3 regions of the Roseburia sp. AF20-18LB genome follow, and region 1 is predicted to be linked to each of the others. Evidence: a T-box and tRNA genes for the amino acid it is inferred to sense, from the RefSeq annotation. Region 1 holds a T-box; the other regions hold tRNA genes.

Evidence for each region. The T-box of region 1 lies ahead of thrS (threonine--tRNA ligase). A T-box ahead of a tRNA ligase gene usually reads a tRNA of that ligase, here a tRNA-Thr.
Region 2: it encodes a tRNA-Thr, which carries the amino acid that the T-box ahead of thrS (threonine--tRNA ligase) is inferred to sense. The anticodon was not compared.
Region 3: it encodes a tRNA-Thr, which carries the amino acid that the T-box ahead of thrS (threonine--tRNA ligase) is inferred to sense. The anticodon was not compared.

The regions. Positions count from the first base shown of each region.
Region 1 covers NZ_QTWP01000003.1:161,894-166,185, reverse strand. The annotation lists gene rpmI (50S ribosomal protein L35) at 1-7, shown strand, start outside; gene rplT (50S ribosomal protein L20) at 32-388, shown strand; gene DWX65_RS15595 (hypothetical protein) at 426-728, opposite strand; gene DWX65_RS07935 (SEC-C metal-binding domain-containing protein) at 920-1,420, shown strand; T-box leader at 1,514-1,716, shown strand; gene thrS (threonine--tRNA ligase) at 1,793-3,754, shown strand; gene DWX65_RS07925 (DUF1540 domain-containing protein) at 3,977-4,291, shown strand.
Region 2 covers NZ_QTWP01000001.1:769,219-773,510, reverse strand. The annotation lists gene DWX65_RS03700 (YhgE/Pip domain-containing protein) at 1-1,891, shown strand, start outside; tRNA gene DWX65_RS03695 (tRNA-Thr) at 1,959-2,031, shown strand; gene DWX65_RS03690 (LytR/AlgR family response regulator transcription factor) at 2,301-3,044, opposite strand; gene DWX65_RS03685 (DUF4097 domain-containing protein) at 3,298-4,292, shown strand, end outside.
Region 3 covers NZ_QTWP01000001.1:30,443-34,734, forward strand. The annotation lists gene DWX65_RS00140 (ABC transporter permease) at 1-617, opposite strand, end outside; gene potA (spermidine/putrescine ABC transporter ATP-binding protein) at 610-1,683, opposite strand; gene DWX65_RS00150 (helix-turn-helix domain-containing protein) at 1,693-2,232, opposite strand; tRNA gene DWX65_RS00155 (tRNA-Thr) at 2,395-2,467, opposite strand; gene DWX65_RS00160 (hypothetical protein) at 2,696-3,136, shown strand; gene DWX65_RS00165 (DHH family phosphoesterase) at 3,163-4,137, shown strand; gene DWX65_RS00170 (hypothetical protein) at 4,144-4,292, shown strand, end outside.

The DNA of each region.
Region 1 (4,292 bases):
TTTATAAGAATTGGTTAAGGAGGAATAGAACATGGCAAGAATTAAAGGCGGCTTAAACGCTAAAAAGAAACATAATAGAACATTAAAATTAGCTAAAGGTTACAGAGGAGCACGCTCCAAACAGTATAGAGTAGCAAAACAGTCTGTCATGAGAGCCTTAACAAGTTCTTATGCAGGAAGAAAACAGAGAAAGAGACAGTTCAGACAGTTATGGATTGCCCGTATTAACGCAGCAGCAAGAATGAATGGATTATCTTACAGCAAATTTATGTATGGTTTAAAATTAGCTGGTGTTGATATGAACCGTAAAATGTTAGCTGAGATGGCTGTAAATGATGCAGAAGGATTTGCAACATTGGCAGAGCTTGCAAAAACAAAACTTGCTTAGTTTTAAGAAGTGGACAAGTTATAAAAGAGGATTGTGGTTATTCGCAATCCTCTTTTTTGATGTTTGGTTCATTTGAAGTTTTTGCGGAAGCATCCTGCCCGGAAGCTTCTTTTTTGATGGAATCCAAATCTTCTCTTAAAGAGTAATGATTCTTAAGTAAGCGGTATACCATGGTATAAGCCCAGATAAGAACCGGGACAACCACAGTGGCATAGATGGAAGCCTTAAGACAGTTTGTGGCAAAATCGCTTCCAATCAATGCAAAAACAAGAGTGGAAACATAGAGGGCAACTAAGAGTACAACACCGATAATTGCAAGAATCTGTTTTGTCTTTTTCATATATGACCTCAACTTTCTTTGATGACCTGTTTTTAGAAAAAAGCAATATACATTATTTTAACATTTGACAGCGGATAGTCAATCAGAAAATGTAAAGTTGCAGAGGATAAATACTTGAAAAAAGCACAAAATATGCTATACTGAAACAAGCGTTATACGACTAAATATGGATTAAAGGATGGATATGAACAATGGCATTATTAGAAGAATGGCAGAAGATTGCTTATGATCAGCAGGCAGATAGAGGAAAATTACAGAAGTTCTGGCAGAGATATTTTATGTTAGAGAAGGGCGTATATGAGAAGCTTTTAGCAAACCCGGATGAGAAGGTAGAAGGAACTGTAAAAGAGCTGGCAGAGAAATACGACCTCAGCATTATGGATATGACTGGATTCTTAGATGGAATCAATGACAGCCTGGTAACACCAAACCCAATTGATACTATGGAAGAGGATACCAAGGTAAGCCTTGCATTCGATAAAGAAAAATTATACAAGAACATGGTAGATGCCAAAGCTGACTGGCTCTATGAATTACCACAGTGGGATGAAATTTTTGATGCAGATACCAAGAGAAAGCTTTATTTAGAGCAGAAGAAATCCGGCACTGTTGTAGTTGGAAAGAAAGTCGGAAGAAATGATCCGTGTCCTTGTGGAAGTGGAAAGAAATATAAATTCTGCTGCGGAAGATAAGAATAAAATATTTTGGAAAACATTTGGAAAATATTTCACAGAAAAACTCTTTACATAGCAGAAAAAAGAGTATACAATAGCTTTTGTCAAAAGGACAAAACAAAGAAGAGACGAGTAGCATGACAGGAAGTCAAAGAGAGGAATACATCTGGTGAGAGTATTCTGATGGAGTGTAATGTGAAGACCAGCTCTGAGTGACCCCAATCCGGTCCGGTGATTCCGTTATCATCAGAATGAGCGGTTGTACGATAAGTACAGCAAGCAGGGTGGAACCACGATAGAGTATCGTCCCTGATGCATAAATTTTATGCATCAGGGATTTTTTACTTTGCAGTTATTAATACTAATATAATAAGAAAAGGAGACTTGAACATGAAAATCACATTAAAAGATGGCTCAGTAAAAGAGTACAGTGAAGCAAAATCAGTCTATGATATTGCAGCAGATATCAGCGAAGGCCTTGCAAGAGTTGCATGCGCCGGTGAAGTAGACGGAGAAGTGGTGGATTTACGAACCGTTCTTGACAAGGACTGCAATTTAAATATTATAACAGCAAGTGATGAAGAAGGATTAAAGGTAATCCGCCATACTGCATCCCATGTGCTGGCTCAGGCGGTAAAAAAATTATTCCCGGATGCCAAGATTACGATCGGACCGGCAATTGAAGATGGATTCTATTATGATTTTGATCATGCCCCATTTTCAAGAGAAGACCTCGATAATCTGGAAGCAGAGATGAAGAAGATTATCAAGGAGGGTCATGAATTAAAACGATTCACACTTCCAAGAGAGGAAGCAATCAAATTCATGCAGGAACGTAATGAACCATACAAAGTAGAACTGATTGAAGAATTACCAGAGGGAGAAGAAATTTCTTTCTATGACCAGGGCGGCTTCGTAGATTTATGTGCTGGCCCACATCTGATGACAACCAAGGGCGTAAAGGCATTTAAGCTGACATCATCTTCCATGGCATATTGGAGAGGTAATTCTGACAAAGCAAGATTACAGAGAATTTATGGTACTGCTTTTAATAAGAAGGAAGAGTTAAAAGAATACTTAGAGAAATTAGAAGATGCCAAACGCCGTGACCATAACAAACTTGGCCGTGAAATGGGGTTATTTACCACTGTTGATGTTATCGGACAGGGACTTCCTTTATTTACACCAAAGGGAACCAAGATGATTATGAAACTGCAGCGTTGGATAGAAGACTTAGAGGATAAAGAGTGGGGTTATGTACGTACCAGAACTCCGCTGATGGCAAAGAGCGACCTCTATAAGATTTCCGGACACTGGGATCACTACATGGATGGAATGTTCATTTTAAATAAGGACAGCGACGACAAAGAGACAATGGCACTGCGTCCGATGACCTGTCCATTCCAGTATTATGTATACATGAATGAACAGCACTCTTACAGAGATCTGCCATATCGGATGTCAGAGACTTCTACATTGTTCCGGAATGAGGACTCCGGAGAGATGCATGGACTTACCCGTGTCAGACAGTTTACTATTACAGAGGCACATATTATTCTTTGCCCGGAACAGGCGGAAGAAGAACTTACCAGATGTACTGAACTTTGCCATTATGTAATGACTACACTTGGTATCGATGGAGATGTTACTTACCGTCTGTCCAAATGGGATCCGAACAACAAAGAAAAATATCTGGGCGACGAAGCATATTGGAACAGTACCCAGCAGTATCTGCGTGATGTTATGGATAAGAATGGCATCAAGTATACAGAAGCAGATGGGGAAGCTGCATTCTACGGACCAAAGATTGATATTCAGGCAAAGAATGTATATGGAAAAGAAGATACCATGGTTACCATCCAGCTTGACTGTGCAAGTGCAGAGAAGTTTGGCATGTACTATATCGATGAGAAGGGTGAGAAAGTACTTCCTTGGATTATCCATCGTACATCCATGGGATGTTATGAGCGTACCCTTGCATGGCTGATTGAACATTATGCAGGAAAATTCCCAACCTGGCTTTGCCCGGAACAGGTAAGAGTATTGCCGATTTCTGAAAAATATGCAGACTATGCAGAGCAGGTAAGAAAAGAATTAGCAGCTCATGATGTAGATGTAACGGTTGATAACCGTTCTGAGAAAATCGGATTCAAGATTCGTGAAGCAAGACTGGATAAGCTGCCGTACATGCTGGTAGTTGGTCAGCAGGAGGCAGAGGACGGAACCGTATCCGTAAGAAGCCGTTTTGCAGGAGATGAAGGTGTAAAACCTTTAGGAGAATTCATTGATGCAATCTGCGAAGAGATTCGTACAAAGGAAATCCGTAAGGAAGAAGTTGCAGAAGAAAAATAAAAATGCAATAAAATCTAATTTTTAATTTTATTATTTATATGGATTTAAAAAGACTGTTGCTGGCATTTGCACCGGACAACAGTCTTTTTTGCTTTACAGGAAAGCGGCCGCCGCAGGCACGAGAATGTGTCAAGATACATTCTTTTTTACATGAAGTTGGTAACATAAAAAGATTTCCTTTGGAGATACTAAACATGTAACGAAAGAAAGGAGATGATTTTTGTGACAGAATTAAAATGTTCTGTAAGAAGCTGCAGTTTCCAGAAAGATGATTGCTGTTGCCGTGGAAATATTACGGTAGAGGGTGCACATGCAAACCGCAACAGCGAGACAAGCTGTGGAAGTTTTGAAGAGAAGAAAAACTGTGGATGTGCCAATTCGACCGGTAAACCGCCGAAGATGAGCGATGTTACCTGTGAGGCAGTAAACTGTAAATTCAATGAAGGAAGAAAATGTCATGCAAAAGACATCCAGGTAGCCGGAACGAATGCCTGTACCTGTATGGAAACAGAGTGTGCCAGCTTCTGTTGTTCCTAAA
Region 2 (4,292 bases), on a different contig from region 1:
AGCCAATCAGACTATGGGCTGGCAGTTTACTGATACCATGGATGAAGCAACCGACGGTGTATACAGCAGTGAATATTATGCGGCACTGATTATTCCGGAGGATTTCTCCGAGAAAATGATAAGCTTCCTTAACGGAGAAGTACAGAATCCGCAGATTATTTATTATGAAAATGAGAAGAAAAATGCCATTGCACCAAAGATTACATCCAAGGCAAAAACGGCAGTGCAGGAACAGGTTAATGCAACCTTTGTCAGCACTCTGGCAGAAGTCATGTTAAAGGTAAATGATGTCATGGTAGAAAATGGAATGGATTCCGGCTCTATGATGAATCTTTTCCTGACACAGCTTAATGATTTAAGCGGAGATTTGGACAGCTATATTGCATTGCTGAATTCTTTTGTCAGCATTACCAATTCGGCATCCAGCCTGATTGATACGACACAGGTTATGCTGCCGAATCTGAATACGATGGTAGATGATGGTTCGAATACGGTAAATACCATGCAGGGAGCATTGAATTCCGGCAGCCTTAATGCCAGTGCTTTGGCTGAGGTTATTTCAGCAAATCTTAATACAGCAGCCGACAGCCTTGACAACATCAATACGCTGATACAGAATGCCTTAGATCAGTTGGATAACTATGGTGATTTATCTTCCGGCGGACTGCAGAGCGCAATTAATATGATGCCGCTGATCCGTCAGTTATTTGAAAACAGTGTGGCAGACTGGAAGGATGATGAAAGTGTTTCCGGTCAGATTGCAGAAATCGAAGCACAGTTAGATAAAATTGAAGCAGATTTAAACAGTGTCCAGAATAATGTCACAGATTTAAATACTGCAAAGGATACTTTAAACACTGAAATATCTACCGAAATAACTTCCTGTAAGACCAAAATAAAAGCTTTAAAAGATACGTTTGACTATTCGGTAAAAGGTCAGCTGGAGACAACCATTCAGTCCATGCAGGGGTCACTGAATCAGACACTGGCAATTTTAAATGGTGTCGATGGAGATTTTGATGAAGTATCGGAAGTGTTGGATGCTTATAGTGAAACCCTCGATAAGGGAAATGAAAGCTTAAGTGATTCACTGGCAGCAGCACAGGAAATGAAGACCGGACTTGACAGTGTGATTACAAGTCTCAGTGCTCTGGAAATCAGTGACCAGTATCAGGCTTTGATGAAAATTTTAGAGACCGACCCGACTTTGTTAGGAGATTTCTTATCTTCTCCGGTCAATATGGAGACGAAAGAGATTTATCCGATTTCCAATTATGGTTCGGCAATGTCACCGTTCTATACGGTACTGGCTTTGTGGGTAGGCGCGTTGATTCTGGTGGCAATCATTCATGTAAAGGTACTTCCGGATGAGAAAATACCGGATGCAAAACCTTACCAGAAATTCTTTGGAAGATATATTACATTCTTCCTGATTGGACAGGTGCAGGCATTGATTACTGCGCTGGGAGATTTATTTTATATTAAGATACAATGCCATAACCCGTTCTTATTCTGGCTTGCCTGTGCATGCTGCAGCTTTGTATTTACCTTATTTATGTACGCATTAACGGTAGCCTTTGAAAATGTCGGAGAGGCTTTGGCGGTAGTTATTATGGTTATCCAGGTAGCGGGAGCAGGTGGTTCCTTCCCAATCGAAGTATTGCCGGCAATCTATCAGCGGATTTACCGTTTCTTCCCATTCCCTTATGGAATGGATGCACTCCGGGAGACCATCGGTGGTATGTATGGAATGACTTATTGGAAATGCATTGGCATCTTAGGCATCTATATTATAATTTCACTTCTGATTGGACTTGTAATTGCAGTTCCGTTCCGGAAGTTAAATATGAAGATTGAGCATAGCAAAGAAAAATCTGACATTATGGTGTAGAAAAGTATTGACAATCATAGCTCTCTATAGTATAGTATTACAAGTCGGGATTAGTTCCGACAGAATTGCTGGCATGGCTCAGTCGGTAGAGCGTCGCATTGGTAGTGCGGAGGTCACGGGTCCGATTCCCGTTGCCAGCTTAACTAGAAAAAAGGCTGTAATCCTTGATTTTTCAAGGGTTACAGCCTTTTTGGTGATTATGCAAATCGCATAAAACATATTAACATCCGAGTCTGAATAATTTGCAGATTGTGTTAAATAACTCGGAACAGCTATTGAAATTAAAACACATAGTTTCGTCCTCCTTATTTTCTTTGAAATCATGTCTTAGCTAAGTACAAATGAATTGTAACAAGTCTGTAACATTTTCGCAATAGGAGTACATTGGAAACATGGGAAATATCTGGCCTTAGGATAAGCCGGGAGGAGTTGGCTCTTTCTCAAGCTTTGCAAACCAGCTATTAACGGCCTTGCTTACCTCGTCACGTTTACGAAAAGGAATCTGCACAATGGAGTGGTCTTCCATAATAAGGTCGTGCTGCAGAATTCCAGTGACATGGTTTAGGTTTACCAGATAGCTGCGGCCAACCGGAAGAAAACAGGCAACAGAGGCAAAGTCCTCGGTAAGCTGTGTCAGGTTTCCGGGAATCGTAAAAGTCTCTGATATAGCGTGCAGCAGGACATTGTGCTGCCCGGTTTCAAAAAAGAGAATATCTGAGTAAGGAAGAGAATATTCCTTCCTACGGACAGAAAAGGTAAATACTTCATTGGATTCCTCTAAAAGCGTATCGCAGCGGCTCATGGCATTGAGAAAATCTGTGTGTGAGTAAGGCTTTTGCAGATAGTAAAGAGCATTTACCTCATAGCTTGCCATGGCATGTTCCGTAGAAGAAGTGGTGAAAATAATGCCACCTTCATAGCCCAGTGAACGAAGGATACGTGCTGTTTCCACACCATCCTGGTTATTCATATAGATATCTAAAAACAGCAGAACCGGATAACGCTTTTCTTCCTTATAATATTGAATCATCTCTTCGCCCGAAGAAAAAAGTAGAATCTCCATATTACAATGATGTTTCGTGGCATATGTATTCAGATGATGTTTCAGCCGTAAGGCATCGCTTTCAGAATCTTCGCATAAGTAAATCAGCATAATTATTCTCCTGTATATAAAAAGTAAAAAACACCGGATACGAAACAAGTATAACATATTGAAAGAAAATAAAAATCATTTTTTATCGACAATCAGGAAGATAAAATCACAATTTGGAAGAATTGGTTGCAAAATTTTAAGCGTTTTCTTAAGATAGAAACTGTGTGAACAAAAGAAATAGAAATAAAAAAAGGAGAGGAAATATGGGAAAGAAACGAAAAAACGATGTCTGGCATTTTTGATGGCATTGGCTATGATGACAGGCTTATTTATGGGAGATGCTGCCGGACTATTGGTAAAGGCAGAGGATACGCCGGCATCCGTTCAAATAGGAATTACAACATTAGAGACGGGCTGGTATGTGAAGGCGGTGGATCCTCCTTCTACACCGGGACCATCTGCAACGATTCGTGGCGTCGATAAAGTAGGGGAAGAACCGGAAAGTGGTGGTTATATTTATTTTGATAAAGATACGGCAACCATGACTGTATATAATGATATGGAGATTGCTACTTCCGGACCGAATCCGGTGACAGTAACAGGCGGAAACTTAACAATTTCCGGAGCAGGAAATTTTACTGTAGAAGGAACTTCTCCTGCATTTCTGTTAGCCGGAACCGGTGCTGCCGTTGTCACAAAGGATTTTACCGGAAATTTTAAGGTGACAAGTAATAGTAATGTAATAAACGGTGGCAGCAGATTTGAGATAGATACAACCGGTGATATTACACTGGAAACTGCATCAACGTCTTCAGAGCCAATTGCTTTGAGCAGTGGAGTGGTTGATTTAAGTGGAAAGAAAGTTACGATAACCGCACCATGTGGTATGATTGACAGTGGAGTATCCACACTGAACCTGACACAGACAGAAGGAGACCTTGCATTAAGTTCTGCATCTGATTATTATCCAATTTTCCATGCAGAAAATGTTACCCTGAAAAATACCGGTGGAAAGGTGGAACTGGAAAATACCAGCACAGGGGTGTTGACTGACAGTAATCTTACGATTGAAGCTGCAGGAGATATTTCTTTAAAATCAGCGAAGGGAATAACAAGCAAGAGTAATCCACAGGTGAGCTTAACTTCAACCAATGGGGATGTTACAATAGAACAGACTGCAAACTCTGTCATGCAAGATGGTAAGCTGACGATTCGGGCATTGGCAGGAGCAGTAAGCATTTCAACTAATGCAACTGTACCGATGTTTCAGGCAGAACTTGATATAAAGGCAAAGAATGATGTAACACT
Region 3 (4,292 bases), on a different contig from region 1:
ACGAATACCATAATAATTCCGCTGACAATTCCAGGCAAAGTAAGCGGCAGAATGATACGGAAGAAGGTGATAAAACTGTTGGCACCTAAATCCCTTGCCGCATCTATGGTTTCTTTGCGGATACGTACTATGGAATTGTAAATCGGCATAATCATAAATGGAAGAAAATCATAAATCATGCCAAATACAACGGCTCCCTGAGTATTTAACATATGAAGCTTCGGGATGCCGAAAATGGAAAGAAATCCATTGATAATTCCATTATTGGAAAGTAACATCTGCCATGCTAAAATACGCAGCATAAAATTCATCCACATTGGCAGGACGAAGATAAATACCACAAAGCTCTGATGCTTGATATGAAGACTATTTAATATCATGGCAAGCGGGTAGGAGAGCAGGAGACAGACAATTGTACATAAGATACCAAGCTTTAAGGAAAGCAGGAGTGCTTTTATATGTACCGGGTCTGCAATTGCAGCAATATTTGCCCAGGTAAAACCACCGTCACTGTTGGTGAATGCGTAATATAATATCATCAGAATCGGAAGTACAGTAAATCCAATAATCCAGACCAGATAAGGTCCGGCTAAAAGTCTTTTTCTGGCATTATGCATCGAGTTCCACCGCCTTTTCGTCACTGGATTCCGGTTTATGCATAATCTGGATATTGAAAGGAATTACCTTCATTCCCACATGGCTTCCGGTTTCGAAATATTTGGTGGTATGAACAAGCCATTCATATCCGCCAGCCATAATTTCGATTTCGTAGTGGACACCCTTGAAGATAACAGAAGTAATATCACCATCCATAAAACCGGTGCCGGCTTCTACAATCTCAATATCTTCCGGGCGGATGACTACGTCTACCGGTTTATTATTACCAAAACCGGTGTCGACACATTCGTGCTTGATGCCTAAGAAGCTGACTAATTTATCCTCAATCATGATACCGTCAATGATATTGCTGTCTCCGATAAAGTCGGCAACGAATGCATTTTCCGGCTCATTATAAATATCTTCCGGAGTACCAATCTGCTGGATATAGCCCTGATTCATGACGGCAATGGTGTCTGACATGGTAAGGGCTTCTTCCTGGTCGTGGGTAACATAGATAAAAGTAATGCCAAGTTCATTTTTCAGACGAATCAGTTCGTACTGCATGTCCTGACGCATTTTTAAATCCAGTGCACCCAAAGGCTCGTCTAAAAGGAGCACCTTTGGTTCATTTACAATGGCACGGGCAATGGCAATACGTTGCTGCTGGCCACCGCTTAAGGAATCAATGCTGCGGTTTTCATAACCGTCTAAGTTTACAAGCTTTAAGGCATATTTGATTTTATCCTGAATATAAGCCTTGCTTTTCTTGCTGATTTTTAACCCAAAAGCAATATTTTCTGCAATGCTCATATGGGTAAAAAGTGCGTATTTCTGGAATACGGTATTTAATTTACGCTCATTTGGCGGAAGAGAAGTAATATCTTTTCCATCAAAAATAATACGTCCGGTGTCCGGTGTCTCAAAACCACCGATAAGACGCAGGGTAGTAGTCTTTCCACAGCCGGAAGGTCCCAGCAGTGTTAAGAATTCGTTTTCCTTTACATAAAGATTTAAGTCATCCAAAATCATATTTCCGTCATAAGTTTTGGTAATATTTTCTAATTGTATTAATTTCTTGCCCATCATAACCTCCTAAAAACTTGGCGGGTTTGTAACCCAGATAAGAACGGCATCTTTCCTGCCGGTATTTTCGATATGGTGCTTTTTATTGGACTTAAGATAAAAAGACTCCCCCTGTCTTGCAGTATAAGTACGGGTACCATATATGATTTTAATGGAGCCCTTAAGTACATAGCCGAATTCTTCTCCCTCATGTGGAAGATAGATGTCTGATGTGCCGCCGGGCTTCAGCGTCAGTCGTACCGGTTCCATCATATCTTTCTGGGCACCGGGAACCATCCATTCGATTAAGCTCCTGTGTTCCGCATCTTCTTTTTCAAAATAATCTTCATTTTTAAAGACAAGCTGTGCAGGTTCATCATCTGCAAAAAATTCTGCCGGCGTAGTGCCGAGACACTGGATAATATCTAAAAGTGTACCCACGGAAGGAGATGTAAGATTACGCTCTAACTGGGAGATAAATCCTTTGGATAATTCCAGACGGTCAGCCAGTTCCTGCTGGGTGAGACCGTAGAGAATCCGCAGCTCCTTGATTTTATTTCCAATATCCATTTTGTACTTCCTTTCCATGAAAAGTGATTTTACATAGTTTTTACAAAATGAAGCTAATAATGTATTTGAAGTTTAATAATAATAAACTCACTAAGGAGTATTATGAGAAATTGAAAGAGAAATGTCAATACTATTTTTAGATTATTTTTAGACAACAAAAAAAGCTCCCGAGGGGACTCGAACCCCTGACCTACGCATTACGAATGCGCCGCTCTACCAACTGAGCCACGGAAGCAGAATAATCTGGTTATATGCGAAATAAAATATTTTCCTCAGACAACCCTTTATTTATTAAAATCATACTATAATATTATATATAGAAAAAAATAAATTTGCAATGTTTTTTTGAAAAAAGTTGTTCTTTCAAAGGTTACTTGGTATAATGGGCGTAGATATGTAAGAACCGCAGAAAGATGAACCGGCTTATGAAAAGGGAAATCATTACAAGGAGGAAGTTTTTTTCATGGAAGTGAAGGAATTTGTTTCAGGGGGAAAGAAAACTGAGGACAGTAAGAAGAATATGAAGAAGAAAATAAACAGCGCAAAGAAAAATTATGCAAAGAAGAACAGTCAGTTTACGATTGCAGAATTAAAGGAAAACAGCGCGCTGATTATGTTATGTGTATTTGTGGTTTTTGCCGTATTGGAAATTGTACTGGGTATACTGGTATGGAAGATGCCGGTAGTGAGCGTATGTATTGTAGTGTTGATTGAAGCGGGACTTGCTGCATGTCTGCATAACCTTCCTGTCTGGCTGCATGGAATTGTTGCAGCAGCAGAGATTGTCGTTGGAATAATTTCCGGTAAAGTAATATTTATGTTGATTGGAATTTTATGCTATGGGGCAGCTTTGTTTGCATTGAAATTCCAGAAGGAAAATAATCCGCTTTCTATATTAAAATAAGAAGAAATCATACCAGGAGATAAAACATGGATCCCTTACAATTAGTAGAGTTATTAAGAGGACACAGAACTTATATTCAGACACATAATTTTCCAGATCCGGATGCGATTGCCAGTGCCTTTGGCTTACAGCATTTTTTAAATTACCATGGGATTAAAGCAGATATCTGTTATGATGGTAAGATTGAACGCCTGAGTACAAGAAAGATGTTTGACACATTTCATATTGATATTTTGTCTAAAGAAGATTTGGATGATATGAAGAAAGAGGACTATATTGTTACCGTAGACTCCCAGAAATATAATGCGAATCTGACCGATTTTATCGGGGATGAGGTGGCATGTATTGACCATCATCCGACAGTAATTGCCTGTGAATATGCTTATAAAGATGTGCGCCGTGTAGGAGCCTGTGCCACAATGATTGCAGAGTATTTTTATCTTACCAATACACCAATGAGCCGGGATGTGGCGGCAGCACTGGCATATGGCATCAAGATGGATACGGATGACTTTGTCCGTGGTACAACAAAGCTTGATGTGGATATGTTTGCATACATCTATCCAATGGCAGATGTGGAAGAGTTAAAGTCCATGTATGTAAATGTAATGGAGTTTTCTGATTTAAAGGCATATGGTGCGGCAATCGATAATATTCACATTTATGATGATGTGGGATTTGCATCGATTCCGTTTGATTGTCCGGATGCGCTGATTGCAATTATTTCAGACTTTATTTTATCTCTTGATGTAGTTAATATTTCCGTGATTTATGCAATCCGTTCTGACGGCATTAAGTTTTCTGTCCGTAGTGCATTAAATCATGTAGATGCCGGAAGAGTTGTAGCAAAGGCATTAGCAGATTATGGAAATGGTGGCGGACATCCGGCAATGGCTGGCGGCTTCATTCCAAAGAAGAATATGGAAAAGTTGGAACCGGACCGGGATTATAAATTAGAAATGCTGTTCTTAGAGCAGATCAAGGCAGAAGAAGGAAGGTAAGATACCATGGCAGAAAATCAGGTGAAGATAACCTATCATATTTATCTTGAGGCAGAGGATGTATCCCAGTCGAGAATTTTATCCAGTACCTCTTATGTAAAGAACTTATTTAAAAATTGTGGCAATCATTATTTTCAGGGTGTAGATTTTGATGA